DNA from 2 places in the Allobosea sp. AK1 genome. Region 1 is predicted to be linked to the other one. Evidence: predicted binding sites of a transcription regulator. Region 1 holds the regulator's gene; the other holds the start of a gene.
The links. The regulator LexA, encoded in region 1, represses DNA repair genes until DNA is damaged. The targets are predictions, from matches to a motif close to TGTTCNNNNTGTGTTCNG.
Positions count from the first base shown of each region.

Region 2: a site for LexA is predicted at 2,122-2,139, ahead of FHT98_RS19115 (PA0069 family radical SAM protein). Genes of this name have one in related genera too.

Region 1 covers NZ_VFMG01000001.1:4,969,713-4,974,155, forward strand. The annotation lists gene FHT98_RS23685 (ComEC/Rec2 family competence protein) at 1-1,270, shown strand, start outside; gene lexA (transcriptional repressor LexA) at 1,264-1,971, opposite strand; gene FHT98_RS23695 (molybdopterin molybdotransferase MoeA) at 2,052-3,263, opposite strand; gene moaC (cyclic pyranopterin monophosphate synthase MoaC) at 3,263-3,745, opposite strand; gene trpC (indole-3-glycerol phosphate synthase TrpC) at 3,742-4,443, opposite strand, start outside.
Region 2 covers NZ_VFMG01000001.1:3,963,474-3,967,916, forward strand. The annotation lists gene rnhB (ribonuclease HII) at 74-685, opposite strand; gene FHT98_RS19115 (PA0069 family radical SAM protein) at 874-1,959, opposite strand; gene FHT98_RS19120 (hypothetical protein) at 2,193-2,678, shown strand; gene FHT98_RS26665 (hypothetical protein) at 2,828-2,953, shown strand; gene ypfJ (KPN_02809 family neutral zinc metallopeptidase) at 3,131-4,018, opposite strand; gene cydB (cytochrome d ubiquinol oxidase subunit II) at 4,126-4,443, opposite strand, start outside.

The DNA of each region.
Region 1 (4,443 bases):
GGCGGCAGCGGCGATGCTCGGCGCGACCGCCTATTGCATCTTTTCCGGGGGCGATGTCGCGACCGAGCGCTCGCTGATCATGACGCTGGTCATGCTCGGCGCGATCCTCGTCGATCGCGCCGCGCTCAGCATGCGCAATCTTGCGCTGGCCGCCATGATCGTGCTGCTGCGCGAGCCGGAGGCCTTGCTCGGGCCGAGCTTCCAGATGTCCTTCGGTGCGGTCGCGGCGCTGATCGCCTTCGCGGAACGCTGGGAAGGGCGAAGCCGCACCGAGCCGCCGCGCGTGTTGCCCTGGCCGCTCGGAGCCGTTTGGACGGCGGCGCTCGGCATCCTCGTCACCACCATGCTGGCCACCGCCGCGACGGCGCCCTTCGGAGCCTATCACTTCCAGACCTTCAATCCCTTCGGCCTGCTCGGCAACGCCATGGCGCTGCCCTTCGTCTCGCTCTTCGTCATGCCGGCGGCGGTGTTCGGCGTGCTCGCCTATCCGTTCGGGCTGGACTGGCCGGCCTGGGCCTTGATGGGGCTCGCCTCCGACGTCGTCCTCAAGGTGGCGCATTGGGTCGCGGCCATCGACCATTCCACCGTGACGGTGGCGGCTTTCGGCTCAGGCGTGCTCGCCTGCTTTGCGATGGCGCTGCTCTGGCTGACACTCTGGACCACGGCCTGGCGCTGGCTTGCGGCCCTGCCGCTGATCCTCGGCGTCGCGATTGCCGGCAAGCCGGAGCGGCCGGAGATCCTGATCGAGCGCGACGGCTCCGGGCTGGCGGTGCGCGGTCCCGATGGCCGCCTCGCCATCGCCGGCAAGCCCAGCCGCTTCGTCCTGCAGCAATGGCTCGCCGCCGATGGCGACAGCCGCTCGCCCGACGATCCCAGCTTGCGCGCCGGCATCGCCTGCGACCGGCTGGCATGCGTTGCGCAGACCGCCGACAAGCGCACGATCTCCTATACGCGCGAGCGACTCGCCATCATCGAGGATTGCCAGCGCGCCGACCTCGTCGTGACCGCCATCCCCTGGGGCGGCACCTGCAAGGCCAGGCTGGTCGAGCGCATGACGCTATCGCGCGACGGCGCGACCTCGCTCTACCGGACGGCGTCGGGATGGAGCAGCCATATCGCGGAGCAGTCCGGCAGCGAGCGGCCTTGGAGCCGCCGGCGCGAGCGGCGCCTGACGGAGCCAGGCACGCGTCCCACCAATCAGTCGGTCACCGCACAGCCCGCACCGGCCGCCGACAACGAAGCCGAGGCCGACACCGAACGCCTTCAGTAGCGCCGCATCAGATTGACCAGCCGGCCCTGGATCTTGACCCGGTCAGGGCCGAGCACACGGGTCTCGTAGGCCGGGTTCGCCGCTTCGAGCGCGATCGAGGAGCCGCGCTTGCGCAGGCGCTTCAGCGTCGCTTCCTCGTCATCGATCAACGCCACGACGATGTCGCCGGTATTGGCCGTGTCCTGCCTGCGGATGACGACGGTGTCGCCGTCGAGAATGCCGGCCTCGACCATCGAATCGCCGCGCACTTCCAGCGCGTAATGCTCGCCGGAGCCGAGCATGTCCGGCGGCAGCGAGACGGTGTGGCTGCGGCTCTGGATCGCCGAGATCGGCGTGCCCGCCGCGATGCGGCCCATCACCGGGATGGCGATGGAATGCCGGCTGTCGTCCTCGGCAGGGCGCGGCTTGGCCATGCTGGGCTGTGAGCCCAGGCCGCCCTGGACGATGGCCGGGCTGAAGCGCGGACGCGCCTGAGGCGCGCCGAGCCCGTCCGGCATCTTGATGACTTCGAGCGCACGCGCCCGGTTCGGCAGGCGGCGGATGAAGCCGCGCTCCTCCAGGGCCATGATCAGGCGGTGAATGCCGGATTTCGAGCGCAGGTCGAGCGCATCCTTCATCTCGTCGAAGGAGGGCGGCACGCCACTCTCGCGCAAGCGTTCCTGGATGAAGCGCAGGAGTTCATGTTGCTTGCGTGTCAGCATGGTCGCCGCCAGCCCCTCAATGCGCAGATTCGAAACAAAGCACGAACACCATACGCGTTCTGCTTGTGTTCCGCAAGCCGCTACCGCAAGGGCAGGATCCGGCAGGCCTCGCCTTTCTTCGCGGGAGCGGCATGGGCCGGGCGGATCGTCAGGGCCTGCGCCCGTGCCAACGTACCGAGCATCGAGGAATCCTGCCGGTCGAACGGCGTTGCCACCCAGCCTTCCGGCGTCAGCGTGAGCTCCGAGCGCAGGTAATCCTCGCGCTCGTCATTGCCGGGCATGTCGCGGCCGAGCAAGGCAGGGATGCTGCGGTCGCGGTCGGCGTCCGCGATGCCGAGCAGCGCCTCGATCAAGGGCAGCACGAAGAGATGGCCGCAGACGATCGAGGAGACCGGATTGCCCGGCAGCCCGACCACGACCATCCGGCCGAGCCGCCCGGTCATCATCGGCTTGCCTGGCCGCATCGCGATCTTCCAGAAGCCGAGCGCCATACCCGCTCGCGTCAGCGCTTCCTGCACGAGATCATGCGCGCCGACCGAGGCCCCGCCGAGCGTGATCAGCACATCGGCATCGGCGTCGCTCGCCCTTGCGATCTTGCTGGCGAGGTCGGCATGGTCGTCGCGGGCGATGCCGAGATCGATGACGGTGCCGCCGGCCTTCTCGACCAGCGCGGCGAGCGAGAACGAGTTCGAGGCGACGATCTGGTCGCGGCCCACAGGTTCGCCCGGCGCCACCAGTTCGTCTCCGGTGGCGAGAATCGCCACCCGAGGCTTCCGCCGGACAGGCAAAGTCGGATGCCCCATCGCAGCGGCAAGGCCGAGCGCGGCACTGTCGAGCACGCGCCCGGCTTGCAGCAGCACGTCGCCTTCGTGGAAATCGAGCCCCGCAGCGCGCAGGAACTTGCCCTTCGCCGGCGGCACGCGGACCTGGATCACCGGGCCGCCGACGCCGTCGGCATCCTCCTGCATCAGGACGGTGTCGGCACCTTCAGGCATCGGCGCGCCGGTAAAGATGCGGACGGCCTGTCCCGGCCCGACCGATCCATCGAAGGCCCGGCCGGCAGCGGATTCGCCGATGACAGTGAGCGAAACGCCTTCCGCCATCTCGTCGCCGCGCACGGCATAGCCGTCCATGGCGGAATTGGCGAAAGGCGGCTGCGTCCTGAGTGCCTTGACCTCGCTGGCCAGCACCCGCCAGGCGCATTGTGCCAGCGGCAGGGTTTCCGCCCCGGTCGGCCCCGGAATGCTGTCGAGCAGCGCCTTGCGCGCGACGGGGACCGGAGTGAGCGCCATCAGCTAGCTTTCGCCTCGTAATCACCGGACTGGCCGCCGGATTTGTGCAGCAGGCGGATGTTCTCGATCCGCATCGCCCGGTCGACGGCCTTGACCATGTCGTAGACCGTCAGACAGGCGACGGAGACGGCGGTCAGCGCCTCCATCTCGACGCCGGTCTGGCCCTTCATCTTCACCTCGGCCCGTACGCGTACGCCCGGCAAGGCCTCGTCGATATCGAGATCGACGGCGATCTTGCTGAGCAGCAACGGGTGACAGAGCGGGATCAGTTCATGCGTGCGCTTCGCCGCCATGATGCCGGCGAGGCGCGCGGTGCCGAGCACATCGCCCTTCTTGGCGTTGCCGTCGCGGACGATCGCGATCGTTTCCGGCGCCATCACGACTTGGCCCTCGGCGATCGCCATGCGGGTCGTCTCGGCCTTGCCGCCGACATCGACCATATGCGCCTGGCCTTGCGCGTCGAGATGGCTGAGCCGGCTCACGCCGCGACGGCCTTGCCGGTCAGCAGCGCCTGCGTCGCGGCGGTGACGTCGGCCTGCCGCATCAGGCTCTCGCCGACGAGGAAGCTGTTGACGCCGATCGGATTGAGCCGGGCGATGTCGTCATGCGTGAAGATACCGCTCTCGCTGATGACGATCCGGTCAACCGGCACGCGCGGTGCCAGCCGCTCGGTGACCGCAAGATCGACATTGAAGCTGCGCAGGTCGCGGTTGTTGATGCCGAGCATCCGGCTTTCGAGCTTCAGCGCCCGGTCGAGCTCGGCATCGTCATGGACCTCGACGAGGACGTCCATGCCGAGCTCGCGCGCGGTCTCGTTCAACGCTTTGGCGGTGGCATCGTCGACGCCGGCCATGATGATCAGGATGCAGTCGGCGCCCCAGCTGCGGGCCTCGTAGACCTGGTAGGGCTCGTAGAGGAAATCCTTGCGCAGTGCCGGCAGGCCGGCAGCCTCCCGCGCTTCGGTGAGGAATTCCGGCCGCCCCTGGAAGGACGGCGCGTCGGTCAGGACGGAGAGGCAGGCCGCGCCGCCGGCCGCATAGGCGCGGGCGAGCGAAGGCGGGTCGAAATCGGCGCGGATCAGGCCCTTGGAGGGGCTCGCCTTCTTGATCTCGGCGATCAGAGCGGGCGTGCCTTGTGCGAGCTTGCCGGCCAGCGCATCGGCAAAGCCGCGCGGCTTGGA
Region 2 (4,443 bases), 1.0 Mb from region 1:
GAAATACGGCCGAGCTCACGGAGGTCGGACAGAGGCTTCCTCCCCACCGAGGAACGACGCGCGAGGCCGCGGCCTACCGGAACCACACGCCCTTCACCGGCGCGAAGGAATAGCGGTGTTCCGGGCAGGGGCCGTGCGCGGTGATTGCCTTGCGATGCTGCGGCGTCGCATAGCCGACATGGCTGGAGAAGCCATAATCCGGATAGCGCTTGCACAGCCGCGCCATCATCCGGTCGCGCGTCACCTTGGCGATGATCGACGCTGCCGCGATCGAGGCGATCTGCCCGTCGCCCTGGATGATCGCCTCGCAGGAACAGGCGAATTGCGGCGGGTCGTTGCCGTCGACCAGGATATGCAGCGGTGCCAGCGGCAGGCCGGCGACGGCCCGGCGCATCGCCAGCAGCGTCGCCTGGCGGATGTTGATGGCGTCGATTTCGACGGCCGTCACGCTGGCGACGGAGACGGCCAGCGCCCGTTCCATGATTTCGCCGAAGAGTTCTTCGCGGATCGCAGCCGAGAGCTTCTTCGAATCGTCGAGTCCATCAGGCACGCGCTCGGGGTCGAGGATCACGGCGGCCGCCACGACCGGGCCGGCCAGCGGCCCACGTCCGACCTCGTCGATGCCGGCCAGCGGCCAGCGGCCGTTGGCAATGGCGGATGTCTCGCGGTTGAAATCGGCGGGCATGGCGGGGTTATGCAGCAGAGCACAGCGCGGGGCCAGAGCCGTCTTTTCCTCGCTCCACGCAATCGCGTTTGATCGTCATGGTCGGGCTTGTCCCGACCATCCACGTCTTCCTTCCTACGATGCGGTGTCCAAGGCGTGGATGCTCGCCACAAGGGCGAGCATGACGGCGAGAGCAGCCGCCCAACGCCTCAGAACAAACTCAACTGCGCCTTCTCCTTCTCCGGCTTCACGAAGAGATCGGTCCGCAGCCGGCGCCGCGTCGTGTTGAAGCCAATGCGTTCGGCCGCCATCTCGAAGCGTCGCCCGATCATCCAGGCATAGGGGCCGGAGCCGACCATGCGCTGGCCCCATTGCGAATCGTAGTCCTTGCCGCCGCGCGTCGAGCGGATCAGCGACATTACATGCCGGAGCTTGTCGGGATGATGCGTCAGCAGCCATTCCTGCACGATGTCGCGCACTTCGAGCGGCAGCCGGAGCAGGACATAGCCGGCTGCCTCGGCGCCTGCTGCCTTCGCCGCGTCGAGGATGCGCTCGATCTCGTGCTCGTTGATCGCCGGGACGATCGGCGCGACCAGCACCGTGACCGGGATGCCGGCCTCGGAGAGCTTGCGGATCGTCTCCAGCCGCTTGGCTGGCGAGGCGGCGCGCGGCTCCATGCCGCGTGCGGTCTTCGGATCGAGCGTCGTCACCGAGAGCGCGACCTTGACCAGTCCCTTCTCCGCCATCGGCGCGAGGATATCGATGTCGCGCTGGACCAGCGCCGATTTCGTGACGATGCCGACGGGGTGATTGAACTTTGCCAGCACCTCCAGGATCTGGCGCATGATCCGGAGCTTCCTTTCGATCGGCTGGTAGGCGTCGGTATTGGTGCCGATCGCGATCGTCCGCGGCTGATAGGAGGGGGAGGAGAGCTCCTTTTCTAGCAGCGCCGCCGCATCGGGCTTCGCCGTCAGCTTGCTTTCGAAATCGAGCCCCGGCGACAGGCCGAGATAGGCATGGGTCGGCCGGGCGAAGCAGTAGACGCAGCCATGCTCGCAGCCGCGATAGGGATTGATCGAACGGTCGAAGGAGATATCGGGCGAGTCGTTGCGCGTGATGATGGTGCGCGCCTTCTCATAGGCGATCTCGGTCGAGAACGGCGGGAGTTCCTCCAGCGACCCCCAGCCGTCGTCCTCGGCGACGCGCTGCTCGGCCTCGTAGCGGCCGCCGGGATTGATCGTGGCACCGCGTCCGCGCCGCCTGTCGGGATCGATCTGATGGCCGATATAGGCCATCGGATCGGCGGGTGCGACGACCGGCGCCGAGACGCTCGGCTCCCGGTCGAGCCGCCGCAGGGGCTGGGCTGCCGGGAAGGGCCGTGAGGTGGGTCTGGCCTGAGGCATGGCTGTCGAACCGTGTCGCGCGCCGGGAATCGGCGCCTTCTGGTCTCATGTAGAGTGAACATATAGAGAACAAAAGGCAAGCGGCGGGATTGTGGCATGCTGCGTTGCGGCATAGGATTTCGCTTATGCTCACGGCCGTGATCCGCAGCGATGGTTCCCAGCAGGCGCTTGCAGCGACCCTGGCTGTTCTGATTCCAGCGGTCGCGGAGGGGTTTCTCGGCCATGCGGTGCTCGTCGACACGGTCGGTGCGCCCGAGACCGAGCGCGCTGCCGACGCCACCGGCGCCCGCTATCTCCGCGCGAGCCATGAGCAAGCCTGGCAGGAAGGCGCAGCCCATGCACGGGGAGACCGCCTCGTCCTGTTCGAATCCGGCGATGTGCCGCAGGCTCATTGGGTCCAGGCGGTGGAGCGCCATCTGCTGGTCGCGGCGGCAAAGCCGGCCCTGATTCCCCTGGAAGGGGTGTTTGCGTCCTTGCGCGAACGGCTCATGTTCTCGCTGCCCGGTCGCGGGCTCGCCGCGGGGCTTGTTATGCCCAAGGCGGTCGCGCTGACCGGTCGTCTCGACCGGGCGCCGGTGCGGCTGCCGGTCCTGCGGGAGCGCGCAAGCTAGCTGCCTGGAGGGATGTTACGCCGCCGAAGGCGATATGCCTGAAGCGCATGGCAGAAGGAATTTCGTGCGGGAACTTGTGCGCTGCAGCATAAGTTCATATGTAGACGGTTGCCTGAAGCACCTCCCTCAGACATCGAAAGGAGAGATCCATGCTGGAACGGCACGATTCCTGTTCTGCGCTCGACGCGGAGCGCGACGAGGACAAGCGCGAGGAGCAACGGGAGGACGAAGATACGTTCTCGCCTCGCGAACATCAGGAAGGATTCTGGAGCTAGCCTCTCCACGAAAACCAAGCGGAGGGCTGGATGCAGCCCTCCGCACGGCATTCTCAGGAAGTCGCGGGCCCGTTCGGGCCCGATTTGTTTTGGACGCCCGGTCGGAACGACCAGCCAGCGGGACGAGGCGGTGGTGACCGCCCGCGACCCCGGCACCTCCGGCGCCGTTGAGAGGCGCTACACCTGATTCCGGAACGTGTCGCAGCTCTGCATCGAGCCTGACTGGAAGCCGGTGGTGAACCACTTCATGCGCTGCGCCGAGGAGCCGTGCGTGAAGGAATCGGGCACGACCGTGCCTTGCGCCGCCTTCTGCAGCTTGTCGTCGCCGATGGCGGAGGCGGTGCGCATCGCCTGGTCGATATCGCCCTGGTCGATACGGCCCATCGCCTGGACGTTATGCGCCCAGACGCCGGCGAAGCAGTCCGCCTGCAATTCGATTCGCACCGAGATCGCGTTCGCGTCGCGCTCGGAGGAGCGCTCGCGGATCTGGTTGGCCTTGGGCAGGATGCCGAGCAGGTTCTGGATGTGATGGCCGACCTCGTGGCCGATCACATAGGCGTAGGCGAAATCGCCGCCGCCGCCGAGCTTGCGCTGCATTTCCTGGAAGAAGGAGGTGTCGAGATAGACCTTCTTGTCGACCGGGCAATAGAACGGCCCCATCGCCGATTGCGCGGTGCCGCAGCCCGAGCGGTCGACGCCGGAGAACAGGACCAGCCGGGGCGGCTGGTAGCGGGTATTGGCCTGCTGCGGCAAAAGCTTCGACCAGATGTCCTCGTTCTGCGCCAGAACGGCCGAGACGAAGCGACCCATCTGGTCCTCCGGCGGGCCGGAGGAGCGGCGCGTCTCTTGCGTCTGCTCGCGCCCGCCGATGCCGCCGATCAGTTCGGCGCCGCCGATGAGCAGGCGCGGATCAATGCCGAGCGCCCAGCCGAGCAGGCCGAGCACCACCATCGTGCCGATGCCGACGCCGCCGCGCCCGCCGGGCATGCCGGCGAAGCCGCCGCCGCCACCACTGCCGCGCCTGTCCTCGAGATTATCGGACTGGCGGTAATCTTCCCATTGCATGAAGGCATCCCCGGCGAAGTTCCCCCGCAATCTCGCCGGGAGATGCGGGGAACTCAAGTCGTCTTTGCAAACCGCTCCTGAACGCAACCTGACCGCGGGGGTTCCACTCAGTGGTAGCCGCTGTCGATCCTGACCTTGCCACGGAAGGTCCAGTATACGAAGGCGGTGTAGAACAGGATCGTCGGCAGGAGGAAGCTGACGCCGATCAGCACGAAGATATGCGAGCTCGGCGCCGCTGCCGTGTCCCAGATCGTCAGATCGGGCGGCACCAGATGGGGATAGTTCGAGACCGCGAGCCCCAGAAAGCACAGGACGAAGATCGCGATCGTGAGGGCGAAGGGCGTGAACTCATGCGCGCCGTGCAGCCGCTTCCAGGCGAAGTAGCCGCAGATCGCGGTCAGCACCGGAAGCGGCCAGAGCAGCAT